3 regions of the Amycolatopsis sp. NPDC104775 genome follow, and region 3 is predicted to be linked to each of the others. Evidence: riboswitches for the same ligand, from Rfam matches in the RefSeq annotation. Region 3 holds a riboswitch; each other region holds the start of a gene.
What was found. A riboswitch is a leader RNA that binds a small molecule or an ion and turns the genes downstream of it on or off. The one in region 3 is predicted to bind S-adenosylmethionine.
Positions count from the first base shown of each region.

Region 1: linked by a shared signal. The riboswitch ahead of ACZ63D_RS08905 (methionine ABC transporter ATP-binding protein) and the one ahead of ACZ63D_RS17315 (aminotransferase class V-fold PLP-dependent enzyme) in region 3 are both predicted to bind S-adenosylmethionine.
Region 2: linked by a shared signal. The riboswitch ahead of thrC (threonine synthase) and the one ahead of ACZ63D_RS17315 (aminotransferase class V-fold PLP-dependent enzyme) in region 3 are both predicted to bind S-adenosylmethionine.

Region 1 is NZ_JBVJOE010000002.1:2,596-10,507, forward strand. Features, by position in the region: gene ACZ63D_RS08895 (transglycosylase family protein) at 1-371, shown strand, start outside; gene rsmA (16S rRNA (adenine(1518)-N(6)/adenine(1519)-N(6))-dimethyltransferase RsmA) at 465-1,307, shown strand; SAM riboswitch class I at 1,874-1,964, shown strand; gene ACZ63D_RS08905 (methionine ABC transporter ATP-binding protein) at 2,180-3,193, shown strand; gene ACZ63D_RS08910 (hypothetical protein) at 3,307-3,774, opposite strand; gene ACZ63D_RS08915 (4-(cytidine 5'-diphospho)-2-C-methyl-D-erythritol kinase) at 3,896-4,864, shown strand; gene ACZ63D_RS08920 (ABC-F family ATP-binding cassette domain-containing protein) at 4,902-6,671, shown strand; gene ACZ63D_RS08925 (fatty acyl-AMP ligase) at 6,750-7,912, shown strand, end outside.
Region 2 is NZ_JBVJOE010000004.1:343,437-351,348, forward strand. Features, by position in the region: gene ACZ63D_RS20045 (GNAT family N-acetyltransferase) at 1-157, opposite strand, end outside; gene ACZ63D_RS20050 (ComEA family DNA-binding protein) at 394-1,470, shown strand; gene ACZ63D_RS20055 (ComEC/Rec2 family competence protein) at 1,467-3,845, shown strand; gene thrC (threonine synthase) at 3,870-5,135, opposite strand; SAM riboswitch class I at 5,149-5,282, opposite strand; gene holA (DNA polymerase III subunit delta) at 5,413-6,384, shown strand; gene rpsT (30S ribosomal protein S20) at 6,625-6,885, opposite strand; gene ACZ63D_RS20075 (DMT family transporter) at 7,277-7,912, shown strand, end outside.
Region 3 is NZ_JBVJOE010000003.1:686,630-694,541, reverse strand. Features, by position in the region: gene ACZ63D_RS17335 (amino acid permease) at 1-437, shown strand, start outside; gene ACZ63D_RS17330 (penicillin-binding transpeptidase domain-containing protein) at 565-2,166, shown strand; gene ACZ63D_RS17325 (ArsR/SmtB family transcription factor) at 2,207-2,902, shown strand; gene ACZ63D_RS17320 (potassium/proton antiporter) at 3,003-4,481, shown strand; SAM riboswitch class IV at 4,578-4,692, shown strand; gene ACZ63D_RS17315 (aminotransferase class V-fold PLP-dependent enzyme) at 4,733-6,070, shown strand; gene ACZ63D_RS17310 (hypothetical protein) at 6,086-6,592, opposite strand; gene lspA (signal peptidase II) at 6,691-7,299, shown strand; gene ACZ63D_RS17300 (RluA family pseudouridine synthase) at 7,296-7,912, shown strand, end outside.

The sequences.
Region 1 (7,912 bases), on a different contig from region 3:
TGACCTACAAGGTCACCAAGAAAAACGGCGAGGAGATCTCGCGCGAGCAGGTCTCGGAGAAGGTTCTCGTCGAGGCCAAGGCCAAGATCATCAAGGTCGGCACCAAGAAGCCGCCGGCGCCGGCGATCGGCGACACCGGCGTGTGGGACCGGATCGCGCAGTGCGAGTCGGGCGGCAACTGGTCCATCAACACCGGCAACGGCTACTACGGCGGCCTCCAGTTCGACCGTCAGACGTGGAACGCCTACGGCGGCGGCCAGTACGCCCCCACGGCCGACAAGGCCACCCGGGAGCAGCAGATCGCGATCGCCGAGAAGGTGCGCGACGCCCGCGGCGGCTACAGCGCCTGGGGTTGCGGCTACAAGGCCTGAGCCCCACCAGAGATGTCCGGCAGGCGGCCGGGAGCCTCGCGCTCCCGGCCGCCTGTTTTTCGTGCGCCGCGCGGCGCTGGGTAGGCTCGTGCGGTGGTGGAACTGCTGGGGCCTGCCGAAATCCGCGGGCTGGCCGACGAACTCGACGTCCGGCCCACGAAGAAGCTCGGGCAGAACTTCGTGCACGACCCCAACACGGTCCGCCGCATCGTCGAGCTCGGCGGCGTGGCACCGGGGGACGTGGTGCTGGAGGTCGGGCCCGGACTCGGGTCGCTGACGCTGGGGCTGCTCGCCGCGGGCGCTCAGGTCGTCGCCGTGGAGATCGATCCGGTGCTGGCCGCCCGCCTGCCGCGCACGGTGGCTGAGCGCGCGCCGGAGGCAGCGGATCGGCTGACTGTCGTCGGAGCCGACGCGCTGCGGGTGCGGGCCGCCGACCTCCCGGCTGAGCCGGTGTCGATCGTGGCGAACCTGCCGTACAACGTCGCGGTGCCGGTGGTGCTGCACCTGCTGGCCGAGCTGCCGTCGCTGCGCAGTGGGCTCGTAATGGTCCAGACCGAGGTCGCCGACCGGATGGCGGCCGGGCCGGGCAGCCGCACATACGGCGTGCCGAGTGTGAAACTCGCCTGGTATGGCCCGGCACGGAAGGTGGCCGCGGTGCCGCGCGCGGTGTTCTGGCCGGTGCCGAACGTCGATTCCGCGCTGGTGTCGTTCACCCGGACTGACCCGGTGTCCGGGGTGGATCGGGCGCGGTTGTTCTCCGTCGTGGACGCGGCGTTCTCGCAGCGGCGCAAGACTTTGCGGGCGGCGCTGGCGGGATGGGCCGGCTCGGCCGAGCGGGCTGGTGAATTGCTCGCCGAGGCGGGGATCGACCCGAAGACGCGTGGGGAGCAGTTGGACGTGCACGCGTTCGCGCGGATCGCGGCTGCCGGAACCTGACCCCCTCCCGCGGCACTCGCTTTGCGACGTCCAACGGCGGCGGTGTGCCGGGTATTCCGACTGTGGCGCACTAGTTTCGTCGATTCGGTCGATGATCTTGCGCGGTCGCTGATCGTGGGCATTCCCGGCCAGCTGGCTACTCTCGGTCATCGCGTGAGTGCGGTTGAGGCGGTCGTATCCGCGTGGTGAGCGGCTCGGCATTCGGGGGAGCCGGATTGCTCCGCGGCCTGGATTGTTCGGCTGCGCCAACCGAAGGTGCTTCGCTCAGCGGACAATCTCCACCCCGTCGCGGACGCTGCCGCACGCGAGTCCGGCCTCGGTAGCCGCCCCAACTTGACAACGGGAAAACTCTTGTTCCACAAAGATCCTTGATCGTCCACAGTGGAACGAACGTGTTCGCCGCCGGTGTCCTTCGCGTCTAGTTCCCAGGTCGAGGCACTGTTCGGCGACCGAAGTACCGGGGTCGCGGATCCTGGACGCCGCGTTCCGGTATGCGGGCACCTCCAGACGTGTGATCTGCACCAACGCGCTTGCGTTCAGCCAATGGGATCGGCTTTACTCACAAGCGTCCATCCCGAGCGACTGAGAGACCTGGCTCGCCGAAGTCGCAGCAACCACCCTCCGCAGGGCAGGTGCTACCGCCAGGACCGATGGAGGCTGTTTTCGATGAAGAGGGTCACCCGCCCGCTCCTGCTGACCCGCCGGCGCGTAGTCGACGAAGGTCGCCGCTCGGTATGTGCGTGTCGACGCTCCATGGTCATCGCCTGATCGTTTTTTCCGCAGTTTCTTGCGCCGTCCACTGTGGACGGTAATTCGATGACGCCTGGCGCGCCCGGAATCGGCGCTGCGCCTCGTTTGCCTGGAGCCCTTTCGTGATCACTGTCGAAAACGTGTCCAAGTCCTTTCCCTTCCACGGAAATCGTGTCGCCGCGCTGCGCGATGTGAGCGTTGACGTGCAGGCCGGTTCGCTGTTCGGAATCGTCGGCCCGTCCGGTTCCGGCAAGTCGACCCTCGCCCGCTGCATCGCGCTGCAGGAGCGTCCCGACCGCGGGGTCGTGCGGCTCGACGGCCTCAACACCGCGACGCTCGACGGCAAGCGGCTGCGGGAGATCCGCCGCCAGCTGGGCGTCGTCGGGACCAAGCCGGAGCTGATCGCCGAGCGCACCATCGCCGGCAACATCGCCAGCCCGCTGGAGCAGCTCGGCGTCGACGGCCCGCAGCGCCGCAGCCGGGTCGGCTCGCTGCTCGACCTGGTCGGCCTCACCGCCCGCGCCGCGCAGAAGCCGGAAGAACTCACCGACGGCCAGCTCCGCCGGGTCGCGGTCGCCAAGGCGCTCGCCGCCGGACCGGCCGTGCTGCTCGCCGACGACCCGACCGCCGGGGTCGCGGCCGAGGACGCCGGCGCGGTGCTCGCCGTGCTCGACCGGGCGCGGGCCGAGCTGGGCGTGACGGTCGTCGTCACCACGCCGGACGCGGACGTCGTCCGCCGGGTCTGCGACGACGTCGCGGTGCTCGACAACGGCGCGATCGTCGAGCGCGGCACGGTGCTCGACCTGATTTCGACGCCGGACAGCTGGACCGCGCAGGCGGTGCTGCCGTCGATCGAGACCTCGCGCGCCCAGTCCGCGAAGTACGACCGCGCGGTCGACGTCGTGCTGATCGGTTTCGCGTCGGTGGGCGCCCTGCTGCCCGAGGCGGCCAGCCGCTTCGACGTGGAACTCGCCACCATCGGCGGCGGCCTCACCCGCATCGGGGACACCCCGATCGCCCGGTTCCGCCTCGGCGTCCGCGGCGAGCGGGCCGACGCCGCGCTGTCCTGGATCTCCGACCGGGGCGCGCACGTGAGCCAGCCGGCTCGCGGTCCGCAGAGCGTCGTCGCTGCCTGAGTTCCTTTCGCTGAACCGTTTTCGAGGGCCGTCCCATTCGGTTGGGGCGGCCCTCGCCGTCTCCGCGGGACGCGGTGCCCGAGAAATCAGGTCACTCGGTCAAAGCTTTAGGACTAGTGTCCTGAAGTCTGTCCATTGTGGTCGTTCCGGCGCAGGATCTCCGCCACTGCCGGATCCACGTGCGCCTCGGCGATCTGCTTCCACTTCGCCACGAGGGTGGCGAACGGCACCGGGTTGCCCAGGGAATCGGCTCGCTCCAGGGTTTCGACCAGTTCGCCGACGAGCGTCCGCACCTCTTCCGGGGACAGGTATCGCGCCCACGGGAACGCGGCGGGCAGGGCCTCGGCGGCCAGCGCGACCGACTCGGAGCCGCGGCGCATCAACTCCGCGAGAAGCGTGACGGCTACGGAAAAACCAGCTGCCGACTGCTCGGCGCGCTCGGCGGTGAGCAGCACCAGGTCCGGCTTGTCCTTCTCCCGGCGGCGAATCCGGACCGCCCGGCTCGGCGAACGTTCGAGCTGGTCGGTGACCCGGCGCGGGTGCAGGGACAGCTCGGACAGGTTGACCTCGGGCGGGCGCATAGTTACAAAGTAATTCCAAATTAGCCCGTCTGGCCAATCCGGAACGACGACTGGGGGAACTTCCGTGCCAACGTTTTCTCCTGGCGGGACCTGGTCCGCGGCAGCCACGTAGGCTGGACGGGTGCTCGCCGTCGTTCCACCACCAGTCACCGTCCGGGTCCCGGCCAAGGTCAACCTGCACCTGGCCGTCGGCGACCTGCGGGCGGACGGATTCCACGAGCTGGTCACCGTCTTCCAGGCGCTTTCGCTCACCGACGAGGTGACCGTCGCGGCCACCGACGAGCCTGGGCTCGAGGTGTACGGCGAGGGGGAGCGCACCGTGCCCACCGACGGCGCCAACCTCGCCTGGCGCGCGGCGCGCGAGCTGGCTGCCTACGCCGGACGACCGGACGCCGAGATGCCGAAGGTGCGAATCGTGCTGCGCAAGGGCATTCCAGTCGCGGGCGGCATGGCGGGCGGGAGCGCGGACGCGGCGGCGGCGCTGGTCGGGCTTTCGTCGCTGTGGAAGCTCGACATCACGCGTGACGAGCTGGCCACCATCGCCGGACGCCTCGGCAGCGACGTGCCCTTCGCGCTGTATGGCGGCACCGCGCTCGGCACCGGCCGCGGCGAGCAGCTCGTGCCGGTGCTCGCCCGGCATACGTTCCATTGGGTGCTGGCCTTCGACGAGGAAGGCCTGTCCACGCCCAAGGTGTTCGGCGAACTCGACCGGTTGCGCGCGGACGGCAAACCGCCGCGGATCGGGTCGCACACGCCGGTCGTGGAAGCGCTCGCGTCGGGGGATCCTCGCCAGCTCGCCCTGTTGCTGGGCAATGATTTGCAAGCGGCCGCGGTGTCGCTGCGGCCTGGTCTGCGCCGCACGCTGCGCGCCGGGGTGAACGCGGGTGCCCTGGCCGGATGCGTGTCCGGCTCCGGGCCGACGTGCGCGTTCCTGTGCTCCGACGCGGAAACCGCGGTCGAGGTGGCCGCTGAGCTGTCCGGCGCGGGAGTGTGCCGGACGGTGCGGGTCGCGCACGGCCCGGTGCCCGGCGCGCGGGTGGTCGGCGGCGACGACGCGCCGCGCAACGCCCCGCCGCGCGTGCACGCGTGAAACTTCGTCTCAATAGTCCACAGTGGAAAGGATCCGGATGGCCAACCTGGTCAACCTGGAATCGGTGAGCAAGTCCTACGGCGTGAAGCCGTTGCTGGACAACGTTTCCCTCGGCGTCGCCGAGGGGCAGCGGATCGGCGTCGTCGGGCTCAACGGCGGCGGCAAGACCACGCTGCTCGAAGTCCTTTCCGGACTGAGCGAGCCGGATTCCGGCCGGGTGAGCCAGGTGCGCGGCCTGCGGATGGCCGTCGTCACCCAGCGCACCGAACTGCCGACCGGCAGCACGGTCGGCGATGTGGTGCTGGAGCGCTACGGAGCCGAGCACGAATGGGCCGCCGACGCCCGCGTCCGGTCTATTGTGGACGGTCTCGGCATCACCGCGATCGGCCTCGACACCCCGACCGCGAACCTGTCCGGTGGCGAACGCCGCCGCGTCGCGCTGGCCGCCGCGCTGACCGGTGAACTGGACCTGGTGGTCCTGGACGAGCCCACTAACCACCTTGACGTCGAAGGCGTCCGCTGGCTCGCCGATCATCTGCTGGGCCGCCGGATCGCGGTCGTGGTCGTGACCCACGACCGGTGGTTCCTCGACACCGTCGCGAGCCTCACCTGGGAGGTCGCGAACGGCCGGGTCGAGCAGTACGAAGGCGGTTACGCCGACTGGATTTTCGCGCGCGCCGAACGCGCCCGCCTCGCCGCGACCGCGGAGGAGAAGCGGCAGAACCTGGCGCGCAAGGAATTGGCGTGGCTGCGGCGCGGTCCGCAGGCGCGTTCCTCGAAGCCGCGCTACCGCGTCGAGGCCGCCGAAGCGCTGATCGCCGACGTGCCGCCGCCGCGCGATTCCGTGGAGCTGATGGCGTTCGCGAAACGCCGGCTCGGCAAGACGGTGCTGGAGCTGGAAGACGTTTCGCTCGCAGTCGGCGACCGGACGCTGCTCGACCACGTCACGTGGCGGATCGGCCCGGGCGACCGGATCGGTCTCGTCGGCGTGAACGGCTCCGGCAAGACCACGCTGCTGAAACTGCTCGGCGGTGATGTCGAATCGTCCACCGGACGCCGGGTGCAGGGCAAGACGGTCGCGCTCGCGCACCTGCGCCAGGAACTCGACGACCTGCCCGGCGATCTCCGGGTGCTGCAAGCGATCGAGCAGATTTCCGGCCGCGTCGTGTTCGGCAAGCAGGAGATGACCGCCTCGCAGCTCGGGGAGAAGCTCGGCTTCCCCGCCGCACGGCAGTGGACGCCGGTCGGCGACCTCTCCGGTGGCGAACGCCGCCGGCTGCAGCTGTGCCGCCTGCTGATGGCCGAGCCGAACGTGCTGCTGCTGGACGAACCGACGAACGACCTGGACATCGACACCCTGCAGCAGCTCGAAGACCTGCTCGACGGCTGGCCGGGCACGATGGTGGTGGTCTCGCACGACCGGTACCTGGTCGAGCGGGTCTGCGACGCCACGTACGCGCTTCTCGGCGACGGCAAGGTCACTCACCTGCCGGGCGGGATCGAGGAGTACCTGCAGCGCCGCGCCCGCGCGAAGGAGGCCGCGCCGCGGCGCGAGGCACCCCCGGCGGAGAAGACCGAGGCCAAGCGCAGCGCGGCGGAAACCCGTGCGGCGCAAAAGGAATTGGGCCGCTTGGAACGGAAACTGGACCAGCTCGCGAAACGGGAGGAGAAGCTGCACTCGGCACTCGCGGAGGCGGCGACCGATCCGGAGAAGCTGATCGAGCTCAACACCGAGCTGAAAGCCGTCCTGGCGGAGAAGGACGACGTCGAGGCGCGGTGGCTGGAGACCTCCGAACTCGCCGAGTGACGCCGCGTCCGGCACCGGTCATCGGCTGTTCACGCCGCCGCGGCGACGCCGGAAAAACCGGACAGTAATCTGACGCACATGAGTCGGTTTGTGGACACACTCGTCGGGACTGCGGCGGACCGGGGGCAACGGCGCGGCATGGTGACCGGCGAGCCCAAGGAGCCGGTGCGCCGGACCTGGGCGCAGGTGCACGACGAAGCGCGCCGGATCGCGGGCGGGCTGGTCAACGGGGGACTGGCGCCCGGGAGCGCGGTGGCGGTGCTAGCTGCCGCACCGGTGCTCATCGCGCCGACTGTGCAGGCGGTGTGGCTCACCGGCGGCAGCGTGACGATGCTGCACCAGCCGACGCCGCGCACCGACCTCGCCGAATGGGCCGAGGACACGGTGAAGGTGCTCGAGATGATCGGGGCCGAACTGGTCGTGCTCGGCGAACCGTTCGACCAGCTGGCCCCGGTGCTGGAGGGCAAGGGCATCAGCTACCGGCTGATCTCCGAACTGGCCGACGCCGAACCGCTGGCCGAGATCGTGCCGACCGCCGAGGGCGACACCGCGCTGCTGCAGCTGACCAGCGGGTCCACCGCGGAGCCGAAGGCCGTCCGGATCACCTACGGCAACCTGTACACCAACGTCAAGGCGATGGTGGATCGCGCCGAGTTCGAGTTCGACACCGACGTGATGGTGTCGTGGCTGCCGACCTTCCACGACATGGGCATGGTCGGCTTCCTGACCGTGCCCATGACGTTCGGCGTCGAGCTGATCAAGATCACCCCGGTCGAATTCCTCACCGGACCGTTGATCTGGCCGGAGCTGATCAGCAAATACGGCGGCACCACGACGGCCGCGCCGAACTTCGCGTACGCCATCGTCGGCAAACGCATGGCCCGCGTCGAGGACGACCACGCTTACGACCTGTCGAAGCTGCGCATCGCCCTCAACGGGGCGGAGCCGATCGACGAGACGGCCGTCCAGACCTTTGTGGACGCCGGGAAACGGTTCAAGATGCCGCCCGAGTGCGTGTTCCCTGCTTACGGCATGGCGGAGGCGACGCTGGCCGTCTCGTTCGCGCCGTTGTTCACTGGGCTCACGTTGGATGTTGTCGAGGCCGACGCTCTTGAGGCGGACAACCGGGCGGTGCCGGTGCCTGAGGGCGATCCTCGGCGGGGTACGGATGAGGTGCGTTCGTTCGCCTTGCTCGGCCGTCCGCTGGACGGGTTGGAAGCGGATATTGTCGATGAATCCGG
Region 2 (7,912 bases), on a different contig from region 3:
CGCCGCCGCGGAGCGCGACCCACATCCAGTCCGGCCTGCGACGGCCGGTGGCGAGGTCGTCGGCGAGTTCGTGGTCGAGGGCGTAGGCGAGCTGGCAGAAGAGATCGAGTTCTTCGGCCCCGGTGATCGGACGCAAGGTCAGGTCGGTGTGGTTCACAGGTGCGCAAGCTCCGTTCGACGGCTGACTGCCAGGTCTAGCGGATGACCGCGGCGGCCGCGAACGCTTTTCGCGCACCGGTTCCAGCGGCCGAACCCGCCAGTATGACCGCGCACCCCGACAGTTTCCGGCGCGTCGCCCGCGGCGACGGCCGAGTTGTCCCCAAGGGGCGGGTTGTCCACAGATCGCGCGGAACCCTCTCGCCGCCGGACCGGCCGACGCCTAGCGTCGATCGTGTGTTCGAGCAGTCCGCCCGAGACCAGGGCACTCCCGTCAACGTCAGGCTCACCTGGCTGGCCGACCAGCTGGCCGCGGTCCCGCACGCCGCCGGACCCGGCAGCGGGCCGGTGCGCCGCTGGCTGCCCGTGGGCCGGTTCGGGCGCAGCCGCCGCGAGGAGGATCGATCGCTGGCAAGCACCGAGAGCCAGCTGCTGGCGGACCCCGGCGGCCCGGCATCCGGCTTGCCGCACGCACCCACGACGGGTGTGTCTGCAATTGCCGACAGCTCACCGCTCCTGGACCGCCATCCGGCAGCCGCCGCGGACGGCTCGCCGTCCAGCTCCGCGCCACTTATGCGGCCACCGGGCCGGAAACTCCGACTGTCCGCACTCGCCGACAATCCACAGCCGCCGGAAAGCCCATTGCCCGGCGGAAAACTCGTCCGCGGCTGGCTGCCTGAACACACCGGACACCGGCTGGCACGCCGCTGGCTCCCTGGCCCGACTGGCCTGCCTGGCTTCCTGGGCCGCCGGGGAATGATCTTCGCCCTGGCCTTGCTGGCAGCCACCGCTGTCATAGCCGGAGGCCTGGCGATCTTCGGCCGCGCACCCGCCGCCGAGATCGCCCCGCCGCTCCCGGCCGCCCGGGCGCAAGTGCCGCACGCGTCGAAAGCCACCGAAAACCTGGTCGTCAGCGTGATCGGCCACGTGCGTTCGCCAGGGCTCGTCACCGTGCCGCCGGGTTCCCGCGTCGCCGACGCCCTCCGCGCGGCCGGCGGCACCGACCCCGGCGTCGACCTGACCGCACTGAACCTGGCCCGCAAACTCACCGACGGCGAGCAACTGGCAGTCGGCGTCCCCGCCGCCCCGGCGGCACCGGCCGGATCAGGAGCCGCGGCCAGCAAAATCGACCTCAACTCCGCGACCGCCGAACAACTCGACAGCCTCCCGGGCGTCGGCGAGGTCACCGCTCGGCGCATCACCGACTGGCGCACCCAGCACGGCGGATTCTCCAGCGTCGAACAACTCCGCGACGTCGACGGAATCGGTCAGAGCAAATTCGAGAAGCTCCGCGAGCAGGTGACTGTCGGATGAAACTGGACACCGAGGAAAAGCCGCGGCGTGACCACGATTTCCGCCTCGTCCCCGCTGCGGTCGCCGGATGGGCGGCCACTCTCGCCGGACTGCAACTCGGCTGGTGGGTCGCGACCGTGCTCGGCACCGCAGCGGTCATCGGCGGCGCAGTGCTTCTAGCGCGGGGCCGTTCCCAATATGTAGGTGTCGGGGGAGCGCTGCTACTAGCGGGGCTCGTCGCCGCGGTGCCGACTGCTCTGCGCATTCACGACGCGGCATCCGACCCGCTGGGTGCCGCTGCCGCACGCGGCGGCACAGCGACGCTCCGGGTGGAAATCAGCGAGCGCCCGCGGCCGATTCACCAAGCTGGCTACGCCGATCAGCAGGCAGGCACGCGATCCGTGGCCATTCCTGCTCGAGTCACCATGGCCACAGTGGACGGTCGGCGGGTCGAATCGACTGGCCGGGTGCTGTTGCTGGCACCGGTCGCGGGATGGAGCGGCTTGCTGCCCGGCCAGGAAGCAACGACCTCCGGCCGCCTCCTGCCCGCGCGCGGCGGCGAGCTGACCGCCGCGGTGCTCTCCGTCCGTTCCGCACCAGCCGACATCGGGCGAGCACCGTGGTGGCAACAGGCCGCCGGGGCCCTGCGCAACAGCTTGCATTCACTGTGCGCGGTCCTGCCGGAGGAACCAGCGGGTCTCTTGCCCGGACTGGTGCTGGGCGATACGAGTGCGTTGCCGCAACGGGTCGAGGGCGAGTTCAAGGCTTCCGGGCTCACTCACTTGATGGCGGTGAGCGGCGGGAATCTCGTCATCATCGGCGGAGCCGTCCTGTTGCTGTGCCGATTGGTCCGAGCGGGTCCGAGGTCGTCCGCAACGGCGGCCGGAGCCTGCCTGGCGGGATTCCTCGTCCTGGTGGGACCCGAGCCCAGCGTGGTGCGTGCTGGCGTCATGGGCGGCATCGGGTTGCTCGCGCTGGCCCTCGGACGGCGTGGCTCGGCGTTGCCCGCCTTGGCGTTCGCGGTGTGCGTGCTGGTGGCGTGGGATCCGACGATGGCGGGAAATTTCGGCTTCGCGCTCTCGGTGCTGGCGACGGCGGGCCTGGTTCTGCTCGCGCCGCGCTGGGCGGATTCGTTGACCCGAAGGGGAGTTCCGCCCGGCTACGCCGAAGGTCTCGCCGTGCCGCTGGCCGCCTTCGTGGTCACCGCTCCAGTCATCGCCGGTATGGCGGGGACGGTAAGCCTGGTCTCAGTCGTCACCAATGTCCTTGCGGCACCAGTGGTCGCGCCGGTCACTGTGCTGGGCGTGCTCACGACAGTCGTCGGGCCGTGGTGGGCAGGCGCGGGACAGGTGCTGATCCATATGGCAGATCCGGAAGCACGATGGCTGATCACCGTCGCCCGGCATGGTGCGAGAGCGCCTGGTGCGGTGCTGTCCTGGCCGGGTGGCTGGTGGGGCGGCTTGTGCGCGGCGGCCTTGCTGGTCGTTGTCGTGGTAGCCGCACGATTTCGGCGGCTCCGGCTGCTGGTGGCGATCGGACTTGTCGTCGTGCTGCTGACGGTCGTGCCAGCCAAAGTCCTGGCGCCTGGCTGGCCGCCGGACGGCTGGGCGATGGTGGAATGCGATGTCGGACAAGGAGATGCGGTCGTCTTGGCCACCGCCGAGCCGGGCCGCGCCGTGGTCGTCGACACCGGGCCGGAACCAGGGCCGGTCGACGAATGCCTGCGCAGGCTGGGCGTCGAACGGGTGCCGTTGCTCGTGCTGAGCCACCTGCACGCGGACCACATCGGCGGTCTCGCCTCGGTGTTCGACGGACGGGCCGTCGGTGCGATCGCGGTAGGGCCGGGGCGGGCGCCCGCGTGGGCGTGGCAGTCGGTTTCCGGCGAGGCGCAGCGTCGTGGCGTGCCGTTGGCGCAGCTGAGCGAGGGTCAACGGCTGGAATGGCCGGGGCTGTCGCTGGAGGTGCTCGGTCCGCGCTACGCCACCACTCGCGCACCGGCGTTGCAGGACGGCACGATGATCAACAACAGTTCGGTGGTGCTGCGCGCCGAAACCTCGGCTGGCCGGGTTTTGCTGACTGGGGACGTGGAACTGGCCGCGCAGGCGGATCTGCTGGCCGAGGGCGTCGACCTGCGGGCGGACGTCCTGAAAGTGCCGCATCACGGATCGAGGTATTCGCTGCCGCAGTTTCTCGCGGCGGTACGACCGCGCACGGCGCTGATCAGTGTCGGCGCGGGCAACGGATACGGACACCCGAGCAAGTCCACAGTGGACGTTCTCGGCACGATGGGAGCACTGGTCACCCGGACCGACGAGGACGGGGACACCGCCGTCCTGCCCGGCGGGAGCGGACCCGCGATCGCGCGCCGGGGCGAGCCGCGGGGTCCGCCGCGGTAGGGCAGCGGACCCCGGGCCGGTGCGTCAGTAGCCGAGCGCCTTGGCGACTGCTTCGGCGGACGGCGGCACGGTGGCCTTCGGGCCGATGTGGTTCTCGACCGCGTCGAGGGTCTTGAGGCCGTCGCCGGTGATGAGGAGGACGGTTTCGGCTTCCGGGTCGAGCTTGCCGGTCTCGACGAGCTTCTTCGCGGTCGCCACGGTGACGCCGCCCGCGGTCTCGGTGAAGATGCCTTCGGTGCGCGCGAGCAGCCGGATGCCTTCGACGACCTCTTCGTCGGTGACGTCCTCGATCGCGCCGCCGGTGCGGTTGACCACGTCGAGCACGTACGGGCCGTCGGCCGGGTTGCCGATCGCGAGCGAGCGGGCGATGGTGTCCGGCTTCACCGGCTGGACCACGTCGTGGCCGTTGCGGTACGCGGTGGAAACCGGCGAGCAGCCAGTGGCCTGCGCGCCGAACACCTTGTACGGGCTGGCGTCCACGAGACCGAGCTGGCCCAGTTCGCGGAAACCCTTGTCCACCTTGGTGAGCTGGGAACCGGAGGCGATCGGCACGACGATCTGCTCGGGGAGGCGCCAGCCGAGCTGCTCGGCGACCTCGTAGGCGAGCGTCTTCGAGCCCTCGGAGTAGTAGGGGCGGACGTTGACGTTGACGAACGCCCACTTCGGGTGCTCGGCGGCCAGTTCGGTGGCGAGCCGGTTCACGTCGTCGTAGTTGCCGTCGACGGCGATCAGGTCGCCGTCGTAGACCGCGGTGGTGAGGATCTTCGCGCGCTCGAGGCTCTTCGGGATCAGCACGACCGACCTCCAGCCCGCGCGAGCCGCCGCGGCGGCGGTCGCGTTGGCCAGGTTGCCGGTCGAGGGACACGCGAGGACCTCGAAGCCGAACTCGCGGGCGGCCGCGAGCGCGACGGCGACCACGCGGTCCTTGAACGAGTGCGTCGGGTTGCCGGTGTCGTCCTTGACCCACAGGCTCTTGAGGCCGAGCTCCTTGGCGAGCCGGTCGGCGCGCACGAGCCGGGTGCAGCCCGGTTCGGTGTTCGGGGTCTCCTCGACGGTCGAGGGGACGGGAAGGAGTTTCTTGTAGCGCCAGATGTTGCGCGGCCCCGCCTCGATGTCCTCGCGGCGGACGCGGCCGAAGTCGTAGGCGACCTCGAGCGGCGAGAAGTCTTCGGCGGAGACGAATTCCGGAGCGAGCGGCTGCCGGTGCCCTTCTTCCTTCGACACCAGTTCGACGGCCGGACCGAGGTCGAGCGTCTTGTTGGCGGAGGTGGCGGTGAGGGCTGCAGTCATCGCGAGGTTCCTTTCCTCATCTGCCCCGCCGAAGCGGGCCGGAATTGGCACCGTGGTCGTCAGCTACCCCGCGATCGCGGGATGACAGGCTGTACGCCGGTTGCCGGGGCTTCGTCGGGCCGTTCCCTCTGCCCCTCTGGATGAGCGGTATTCGGTTGTCGGAGCGCCGGGGGCGCGTCCTCGGCTACACCGTACGACATCGCGATCACCTCGTGCCACGGAGGCGGCCCACATCACCGGAGCGGACGGCAAGGCGGCCGGGTGAGAAGATGGCCGGGTGACCACCGCACCCGCGCCGCTGCACCTCGTCACGGGCGAGGAAGAACTGCTCATCGAACGGGCTGTGCGAGCTTCCCTCGACGCGGCCAAGGCCGCGGACCCGACGGCCGACCTCACGCGGACGCGGGTGTCCGATCTCACACCCCCCCTGCTGGCCGAGCTGGTCAGCCCGTCTTTGTTCGCCGAGGGGCGCGTGATCGTGCTGGAGTCGGCGCAGGACATCTCGCAGGAGCTGTCCGACGCGGTGCTGGCGTACGCGAAGGCGCCGGCCGACGGCATCGTCCTCGTGGTCGTGCACAGCGGCGGCGGGCGGAGCAAGGCCGCCAAGGCGCTGCCGGGCGCGTTGAAAAAAGCGGGCGCGGAAATCACTGAATGCCCGAAGCTCACCAAACCCGCCGAGCGCGAGGCGTTCGTCCGCAACGAGGTTCGCCGGGTGGGCGGCAAGATCGACGCCGGGGGCCTGATGGCGCTGCTCGACTCGGTCGGCTCGGATTTGCGCGAACTGTCCTCGGCGGCGACGCAGCTGGTCGCCGACACCGGGGGAGTCGTCGACGAGCAGGCGGTCCGCCGCTACCACACCGGCCGCGCCGACGTGACCGGCTTCGCGGTCGCGGAGAAGGCTGTCGCGGGGGACCGGGCCGCCGCGATGGAATCGCTGCAATGGGCGATGCAGCTGGGCGTTCCGCACGTCCTCGTGGCCGACGCGCTCGCCGACGCGGTCCGCACGATCGCCCGCGTGTCCGCGGCCGGACGCGGCAACCCGAACCAGATGGCGGGCGAACTGGGCATGCCGCCGTGGAAGATCCGCAAGGCGCAGGGCCAGTCCCGCGGCTGGGGCCAGGACGGCCTGGCGACCGCGATGCGGGTCGTCGCGCGGCTGAACGCCGAGGTCAAGGGCGCGGCGGCGGATGCGAACTACGCCCTGCAGCGCGCGGTCCTCGACGTGGTCGCGGCCAAGGGAGACCGCTGACGCCCGCCCCGGCGAGGGGGAGGCATCGACCGCGGCCGTCGTCGCTGGCGAGTGGAGATCGCTGACGCCCCGGCAAGGGGATCGCCTCAACCAAGGCCGTCGCTGGCGAGCGGAGATCGCTGACGTCAAGCGAGGGGACGCCTCAACCGGGGCCGTCCCCGCTGGCCAGCGGGCACAACTGCGCAAGGCACGGAAAAGGCCCGGCAGCCGAAGCCGCCGGGCCTTCTCGAAAGACTGCGCTCAGAGCTGGTTCGCGCGCTTCGCGAGAGCCGACTTCTTGTTCGCGGCCTGGTTGGCGTGGATGACGCCCTTGGTGACGGCCTTGTCGAGCTTGCGAGCGGCGTCGCGCTGCAGTTCGAGGGCCTTGTCCTTGTCACCTGCTTCGGCGGCCTCGCGGAACTTGCGGATCGCGGTCTTCACCGAGGACCGGATCGCCAGGTTGCGCTGCCGCGCCTTCTCGTTCGTCGTGATGCGCTTGACCTGCGACTTGATGTTGGCCATGGAGGCGTTCCTCTTTCACTCGGTGAAGGTCGCTGCCGCGTTCGCGTGGCTCCAGGCCGACCCCGAGGGATCAGCCGGGTTTCCTCCCTGACGGAATGCCGCACGGCAACAGTCGAAAATCTTAACAGCCCTGCTCGCGGCCCCGGCGCGGGCCCCGGAGCCGGCAATCGCGCGGCATCCCGGCTCCGGCTCGGTTACGGTGGGCTCTGGTAGTGCCTAGGGTTCCGTCGCCTGCCCGTGGTCCCGCAGCGCGGGTCGCGAAGACAACGAGGGCGGGCGGGTCTGGTCCGAGCGGCACCTTCGGCGGGAAAAGGCCCTGCCGTTCATCTGACGGGACAAAAGCCTGGAGGACCCGGTCTTCGGCGTGCGCCGAAAACCTGAAAGGGTCCGGATGAACACCACTGCCCTCGCCATGGTCCTCGTCGCCGCGGTCGTGCACGCCGTGTGGAACCTCGCCGCCAAACGGGTTTCCGGCGGCCCGCGGTTCGTCTGGCTGTACTACACGGTTTCCGCGGCGGCGATGCTCCCGGTGATCGCGGTCGCGCTGGCCGTCGAACCGGAACGTCCACAGTGGACTTGGCTGCTCGCCGCCGCGGGCACCGCGGTCCTGCACGTGGCGTACGGGACCGTGCTGCAGCGGGGCTACGAGGTCGGCGACCTGTCGATCGTCTACCCGCTGGCCCGCGGCACCGGACCGCTGGTGTCGGTGCTCGTGGCGGTCCTGGTCCTGGGCGAACGGCCCGGCGTGCTCGGGCTGATCGGGGCCTTTCTTGTTGTCGCTGGCGTACTGGTGATCAGCCTCGGCGGCAGCACCGGCGACGGCCGAGCTCGCCGCGCCGGGGTTTTCTACGGCGTCGCCACCGGCGTGGTCATCGCGGCTTACACGCTCTGGGACGCGCACTCGGTCACGTCGCTCGGCGTGCCTCCGCTCGTCTACTTCGGCGGCGGCGCGATCGGCCAGAGCATCCTGCTCGCGCCGACCGCCGTCCGCGGCCGGTCCGAGATCAAACGGCTGTGGCGCGATCAC
Region 3 (7,912 bases):
CGCGCCGCGGCCACGCCCCGCGCGCACTGACCAAAGTGGACGGAAGCGGCGTGCCCGTTTTCGCCGTCGCCGCCTCGGTGCTGTTCGGTTTCGTCGCCGTGGCGCTGAACGCGCTCTGGCCGGACACCGTTTTCCAGTACCTGCTCAACGCGGTCGGTTCGGTGCTGCTGATCGTGTGGATCCTGGTCGCCTGCACGCAATTGCGCGTGCGCAAGCAGCTGGAACACACCGCGCCGGACCGGCTCACCGTGCGCATGTGGGGCTTCCCGTACCTGACCTGGGCGACGCTGGCCGCGATGGTGGCGATCCTGGTGGTGATGGCGGGCGACCCCGAGGCACGGACCCAGCTGATCAGCTCGGGCGTGCTGGTCGTGGTGCTGGTCGCGGCCGGGATCGCGTGGCAGCGCGCCCGTCGTTCAGCCGACCAAACTGTATAACGGCCTATACGGCGCGGCGTTGATCACGAATCTGTCGCATTCCCCGAGGTAACGCCCGGTTCCGCGCAGCGATGGGCAAGCTGAGCCAGGGACGCGGGCGGACCGCGTGGGCGAGGGGGAGGCGACGGTGAGTCCTGCCGCGAAAAGGGGCGTGCTGATCGGGAGCGCGCTGGCCGTGGTCGCGATCGTGGTGGCAGCGGTCGTGCTGCTCAACGGCGGGGGATCGAAGGCGGCTTCAACGGATTCGGAGACGGCGTCGGCGGCCGCGGAGCCGAGCGATCCGACGTCCGCGGCGCGCGAGTACCTGCTCGCCTTCGCCGGGAAGGACTCCGACGCCGCCAGCAAGGCGACCGACGAACCCCTGGCCGCTTCGACCGCGCTGCAGGACGCGTGGTCGATGCTGCACCCCACGCAGCTGACCGCCAAGCTCGGCGACGTCGGCGCGGCGCAGGGCGACAAGGCCACGGCGGCCTACACGATCACCTGGAACCTCGGCCCCGGCCGCGCCTGGACGTACTCCGGCAGCCTCGGGCTCGTCCAGGCGCAAGGCAAGTGGCGGGTGCACTGGGCGCCGACGGTGCTGCATCCGAAACTGGAAGCGGGACAGCGGCTGGCGCTCGCGTCCTCGGACGTTCCGGCGGTGGTCGACCGCGACGGCAAACCGCTCGTCGTCTCCGGCGGCGGCGGGCTGAAACTGGCTGACGACAAGGCGTTCCCGCTGCTCCGTGCGGTGCTCACCGGGCACGGGCAGGCGTCCGAAGCGTTCGCGGTGCAGCGCGTGGACGCCTCGGGCAAGAGCCTGGAAACGCTGTTCGGCAATCCCGAAGGCGACCGCAAACCGGCCGCTACCGGGCTCAGTCTCGAAACGCAGAAGGCCGCGCAGGCAGCGGTCGACGGGTACCACGGGAAGGCGGTCCTCGTCGCCATTCAGCCGTCCTCGGGCGATGTGCTCGCGGTGGCGCAGAACGGCAGCGTCACCAACGCGTCGTCGGCGTTCAGCGGCCAGTACGCGCCGGGCTCGACGTTCAAGATCGTCACCGCGACCGCGGCTCTGGAAGCCGGGCTGGTCACGCCGGATTCCTCGGTGCCGTGCCCGCTGACCGACCGGATCGGCACCCGCACGCTGTCCAACGAGGGCTTCGACCTCGGCACGACCACGGTGCACAAGGCGTTCGCGAAGTCCTGCAACACCACGTTCGGCCGGCTCGCGTCGCAGCTGCCCGCCGACGGGCTCGCGAAGGCGGCCACCCAGTTCGGCCTCAACGCCGACTTCGCGATCGACGGCCTGTCCACCGAGCTGGGCCGCGTCGATCCGGCGGCGAACGCGGACGAGCAGGTGGAGGACGGCATCGGCCAGGGCAAGGTGCAGGTCAGCCCGATGGGGGCGGCGGTGATGGCGGCGACCGCGGCGTCCGGGCACGCGGTGGTGCCGCGGCTGTGGGCGGACGGCACCAAGACCAACACCGGCTACTCCGCTCCGCCCGGCTCGGTGCTGTCGGCGTTGCGCGGGATGATGCGCGAGGTCGTCACCGGTGGCACGGCCACCGGGCTGGCGCACTCCGGCTCGGTGTTCGGCAAGACCGGCACCGCGCAGTTCGGCGACGGCGCGGAGGCGCACGGCTGGTTCGTCGGCTACCGCGGCGATCTGGCGTTCGCGGTGTTCCTGGAGGGGGCCAACGACTCCAAACCGGCCGTCTCGCTGGGCGCGAAGTTCCTCGACGCGTTGTAGTTCGGCCGCGGCCGAAGCTTCCGCGTTCTACCGTAAGGGCATGGAAACCGTCGGATTGGCCGAAGTCGCCGCCGTGCTGGCGGACCCGAGCCGCGCGACCATGTGCCTCGCGCTGCTCGACGGCCGCGCCTGGACAGTCGGCGAACTGGCGGCCGCGGCGCGGATCGCGGTCTCGACAGCCAGCGAACACGTGACGCGGCTGGCCGACGCCGGTTTCGTCGCGCGGGTGAAGCAGGGCAGGCACGCTTACGTGCGGCTCGCGAATCCGCGGGTCGCAGAACTGATCGAGCATTTGGCGCAGCACGCCGAGCTGAAACGGCCGTCTGGGCTGCGGACTTCGTTGCGGGTGCAGCGATTGTCCTTCGCCCGCAGTTGTTACGACCATCTGGCCGGGACGCTCGGGGTCGCCCTGCGCGACGGGATGGTCGAGCAGGGGCTGATCGACGTGTCGGACGGGCTCGCGCTCACCGACGCCGGACGCGACGTGCTGGCCGGTCTCGAAGTCGTCGTGCCGGACCGGCCGAAGCGGCCGTTGCTGCGCGACTGTCTGGATTGGACAGAGCGGCGCGAGCACCTCGCCGGCGCGGTCCCGGCGGCGGTGCTGGAGCGGGCGGTCGAGGCGGGATGGCTGACGCGGGACTCGCAGCGCGCGATCCGGGTTTTGCCGGGCGCGAGGGGTCCGTTCGCCGCGCTCGGTGTCGATCTCGAGACGGTGAGTGCCGCCGAGGCTTCGTAACACACGTGCGTGGTCCCCCGGACCGGTGGTGCGCGCTCGGGAACCGGACACAGCCTCACTATTCTGGACGCCTGCGGGCGACCGGGAGGGAGGCGGGCGGGTGGACGAGCTTCCCATGGTGCTGGGCGTCGGAGCGCTGGTTCTGGTCGTCTCGGTCGTCGCGGTGCGGGTGTCCATCCGGCTCGGATTCCCGTCGCTGCTGCTGTATCTCGGGATCGGCGTCGTGCTCGGCGAGGCCGGGTTCGGCATCCGCTTCGACAATCCGGCGCTCACGCAGTCGCTCGGGCTCGCCGCGCTCGTCCTGATCCTTACTGAAGGCGGGCTCACCACGCGCTGGTCGGCGGTGAAACCCTCGCTGGGGCCCGGAATCCTGCTGTCCACAGTGGCCGTGGTGATCAGCGTGGCGGTCACCGGCGCGGCGCTGCACTGGCTGCTCGGCCTCGACTGGCGGCTCGCCTTGCTGTGGGGCGCGGTCCTCGCGTCCACCGACGCGGCGGCGGTGTTCTCCGTGCTGCGCACGGCCGGGGTCGGCAAACGGCTCGTCGGATCGCTGGAACTGGAATCCGGGATCAACGACGCGCCCGCCTACATCGCGGTCGTCGTGCTCGCTTCCGGCGAGGCGGTCGACTGGTCGCTGCCGCTGCTGGTGGTCTACGAACTGCTCACCGGTCTCGCGCTCGGTCTCGCGTTCGGCTGGCTGGGCGCGCAGGCCTTGCGCCGGGCCGCGCTTCCGGCGACCGGCCTGTACCCGCTCGCCACGGTCGCGGTGTGCGTGCTCGCCTACTCTTCGGGACAGCTGGCGCACGCTTCCGGCCTGCTCGCCACCTATGTCGCCGGTCTGGTGCTCGGGAATTCCAAGCTGCCGCACCGGTCGGACACGCTCTCGTTCGCCGAAGGGCTCGGCTGGCTCGCGCAGATCGGCTTGTTCGTGCTGCTCGGCTTGTTCGCGTCGCCGACCCGGCTGCTCGAAGCGCTCATCCCCGGTCTGGTGGCGGGCGCTGTGGTGCTGCTGCTCGCGCGGCCGTTGTCGGTCGTCTTGTCGCTGCTGCCGTTCCGATTGCCGTGGCGGGAGCAGGCGTTCCTGTCCTGGGCGGGGTTGCGCGGCGCGGTGCCGATCGTGCTCGCGATGATCCCGCTGTCCGAGGGCGTGCCCGGCGCGCAGCGGCTCGTGGACGCGGTTTTCGTGCTCGTCATCGTGCTCACCGTGCTGCAGGGCGCGACGCTCAGCCCGCTCGCGCGAATCCTCGGACTGGCGAAGGCGTCGCAGGCGCACGAGATCGAGGTCGACTCCGCGCCGCTCGACGAACTCGGTGCGGAACTGCTGCAGGTGCGCATCCAGAAGGGGTCGAAGCTGCACGGCGTGTACCTGTCGGAACTGCGGCTGCCCGCCGGGGCGACAGTCAGCCTCGTGGTCCGTAGCGGGACGGCTTTCACCCCGCAGAAAACCAGCCGTTTGCAGGTCGAAGACCAGCTTCTAGTGGTTACGACCGCGGCCGACCGGGACGCGACCGAACAGCGCATCCGGGCCGTCGACCGGGCCGGCCGCCTCGCCCGCTGGCGCGGGGAATCCGGGGCCTGATCCGTCTGTCCTTTGTGGACATCGCGGGTGACGGCCGTCTCAGATCACGAGACGGGGCTGGTTTCGCCCGCCGGTTTTCCGCTATCGTCTGGTTCAGGTCATGAGTGCCAGCGCGAAGCCCCGGCTTGCTGGCCGGCAACCCTCCTACCGCGGTGGGGTGCCCCGGGTGAGGACCAGGCCGGTCGCGCAGTGCGGCGGGCAAGCGCGGGCCCCTCGCCGGGGGTCCCCCGGAACGCCGAGGAGGCACCGTCATGACTCTCGCACTCGACCGGTCCACGGAAGCTGTCGCCACTGTTCCCGCCGTGCCCGCTGTCGCCGGTGCGACGCTGCGGGTGCCGCTGGTGACCGGCGGCGACATCAGCTACGCCAACCTCGACCACGCGGCGAGCGCGCCCTGTCTCGACGCGGTGCGTTCGGCGGTCGACGAGTTCCTTCCCTGGTACGCCAGCGTGCATCGCGGTGCCGGCTTCGCTTCGCAGGTCTCGACGCGGCTGTACGAGCGGACCCGGGACGTGCTGCGCCGGTTCGTGGACGCTCGCGGCGGCGACTCGGTGATCTTCACCCGCAACACCACTGATGCGTTCAATCTGCTGGCGAAGGCGTTGCCGCGCAAGACTTCCGTGGTGGTTTTCGACAGTGAGCACCACGCCGCGCTGCTGCCGTGGCGCGGGCCGAACGTCCGGCGCGTGCGGCTGCCGCGCACTCGGCTCGCCGCGGTGTCCGTTGTGTACGAAGCACTCGCCGAGTGTCCGCAGGGGCCTCGGCTGGTGGTGGTCGCCGGTGCGTCCAATGTGACCGGCGAGTTGCTGCCGGTGGCGGAGATCGCCGCGGTGGCCCGGAAACATGGGGCGCGGGTAGCGCTGGACGCTGCGCAGCTCGCTCCGCATCGGCGGATTTCGTTGCGGGAACTGGATGTCGACTACGTCGCGCTGTCCGGGCACAAGCTGTACGCGCCGTTCGGGGCGGGGGCGTTGATCGGGCGCAGCGACTGGTTGCGGGCTGCTGAGCCTTATCTGGCCGGTGGGGGCGCGACGAAGCTGGTGACCGAGGAAGCCGTGGTGTGGAACAGCGGCGAGGAACGGCACGAGGCTGGGTCGCCGAACACCGTTGGCGTGTATGCGCTCGGGGTGGCTTGCGAGCAGCTCGCGGCGCATTGGGACGCTGTGGAGGCGCACGAGGCCGCGTTGCTGGAGCGGTTGCGCAAGGGGCTGGCCGGGTTGCCCGGGTGTGCTGAGCTGCGGTTCTTCGACGCGCCGGTGGATCGGGTCGGCACGGTGAGTTTCGTGGTCGACGGGTTCGAGCCCGGGTGGCTCGCAGCGGTGCTGTCGGCCGAGTACGGGATCGGGGTGCGGGACGGGGCGTTCTGCGCCCATGTGGCCGCGCGGCGGCTGATCCGGGAGGCCGGGGGCGACGGGCAGCAGGCGGTCCGGGTGAGCCTCGGGCTGGGCAGCACCGAGGAACACGTGGACCGGCTCGTGCTGGCGTTGCGGCAGATCGTGGCCCGGGGGGCGCGGTGGGAGTACGCCAAGGTGGACGGCCGGTGGGCACCGGTTGACGACGGGCGGGAGTTGCCGTCGTTTTGCCGGTGAGGGTGCGGGATCGGCTTAACGCGATTCCGCCCGCGGCGGCGGAGCCGACGCCGTCGAACACAGCTGGGCTTCGCAGGCCGCGCGGATCGCCACTTTGATCTGCTCTTCGGTGCGGCCCCAAGGTTGGTCCCACTCTTCGTCCAGCATCCAGGCTTGGGCTAGCGGCAGCTCCAGGACGCTGTCGGCGTAGTCGGTGCGGAGGACGATCGTATGCAGGGCGACCAGCAGTGAGCGTTCGGTGAGGTGGCCGCCGAGAAGCATCCGGGCCAGATGAGTGAATGCGTCTCGGGCCGCGTCGGTCGCGGTGGGGATCGGGGTGAGGCAGTCGGCTAGGGCGGACTGCTGCACATCGTGGATTTCTCGCGGTTCAGTGCGGGACAGGCCTGCCAGGCGGCGCAAGTGCTCGCCGTCTTCGCCGTCGGCCAGCCAGTGGGCGGCCCACAGCGGGAGGTCGTCGGTGGGGGAGAGGTCCAGGGCGATCCAGGCCGCGGCCACGGCGGGCGTAGGGATCTCGGCGGGCATGCAGCGATGATGGCCGGAGAGGCATGCCCGGGGCGAGTGAATTCGGGCCGGGGACTGCCGCTGTGACCTGCTCGGGCGCGGGCGTGGACAATGGGGGTGTGAGCACCGATCCTTCGCCGTCCGAATCCGAGGTCGAGCCGTCTGCGGAACCGCCTGAGCAGGAGGCCGCCGAGGAAGGCGCACCGCTGCCCAAACGGCGGGTGTGGGTGGTGTTCGCGGTCGCGGCGCTGCTGTGGGCGATCGACCTGATCACGAAGAACCTCGTCGTCGCCAACCTCGAGGGCAAGGAGCCCAAGCCGATCCTCGGCGGGCTGATCTACCTGCAGGTGACCCGCAACCCGGGCGCCGCGTTCTCGATGGCGACCGGCATGACGTGGGTGCTCGCGCTCGTCGCGATCGGCGTCGTGATCGCGATCGTGTGGATCTCGCGCAGGCTGCGCTCGGTCGGCTGGGCGATCGGCCTCGGGCTCGTGCTCGCCGGCGCGCTCGGCAACCTGACCGACCGGTTCTTCCGCGAGCCGGGCCCGCTGCGCGGCCACGTCGTGGACTTCATCTCCGCGTTCGTGCCCAATGGAGAGGGCTTCGCGATCTTCAACATCGCCGACTCCGCGATCTGCGTCGGCGGCGCCCTGATCGTGCTGCTGTCTCTGCTCGGCAAGGACTACGACGGCACCTCCACCCGCGGCAAGAAGAAGGAAACCGCGTGAGCGCGCGCATGCTGCCCGTCCCCGACGGGCTCGACGGAATGCGCGTCGACGCCGGCCTGGCCAAACTGCTCGGCCTGTCCCGCACCGCGGTCGCGGAGCTGGCGGCGGCGGGCGACGTCCTGCTCGACGGCCAGCCCGCGGGCAAATCGGACCGGCTTTCCGCGGGCGGGCTGCTCGAGGTGACGCTGCCGGAACCGGAGCGTCCGGCGGAAATCGTCGCGGAGCCGGTCGACGGCATGAAGATCCTGCACGATGACGACGACATCGTGGTGATCGCGAAACCCGTCGGCGTCGCCGTGCACCCCAGCCCGGGCTGGACCGGCCCGACTGTCGTCGGCGGGCTGGCCGCGGCCGGCCTGCGCATCTCGACGTCCGGCGCGGCCGAACGGCAGGGCGTCGTGCACCGGCTCGACGCGGGCACCACCGGGGTGATGGTGGTGGCCAAGAGCGAGCACGCGTACACCGTGCTGAAGCGGGCGTTCAAGGAACGGACCGTCGACAAGGGCTACCACGCCGTCGTCCAGGGCCACCCCGATCCGACGCGCGGCACCATCGACGCCCCGATCGACCGGCATCCGCGGCACGACTACAAGTTCGCCGTCGTCGCGGGCGG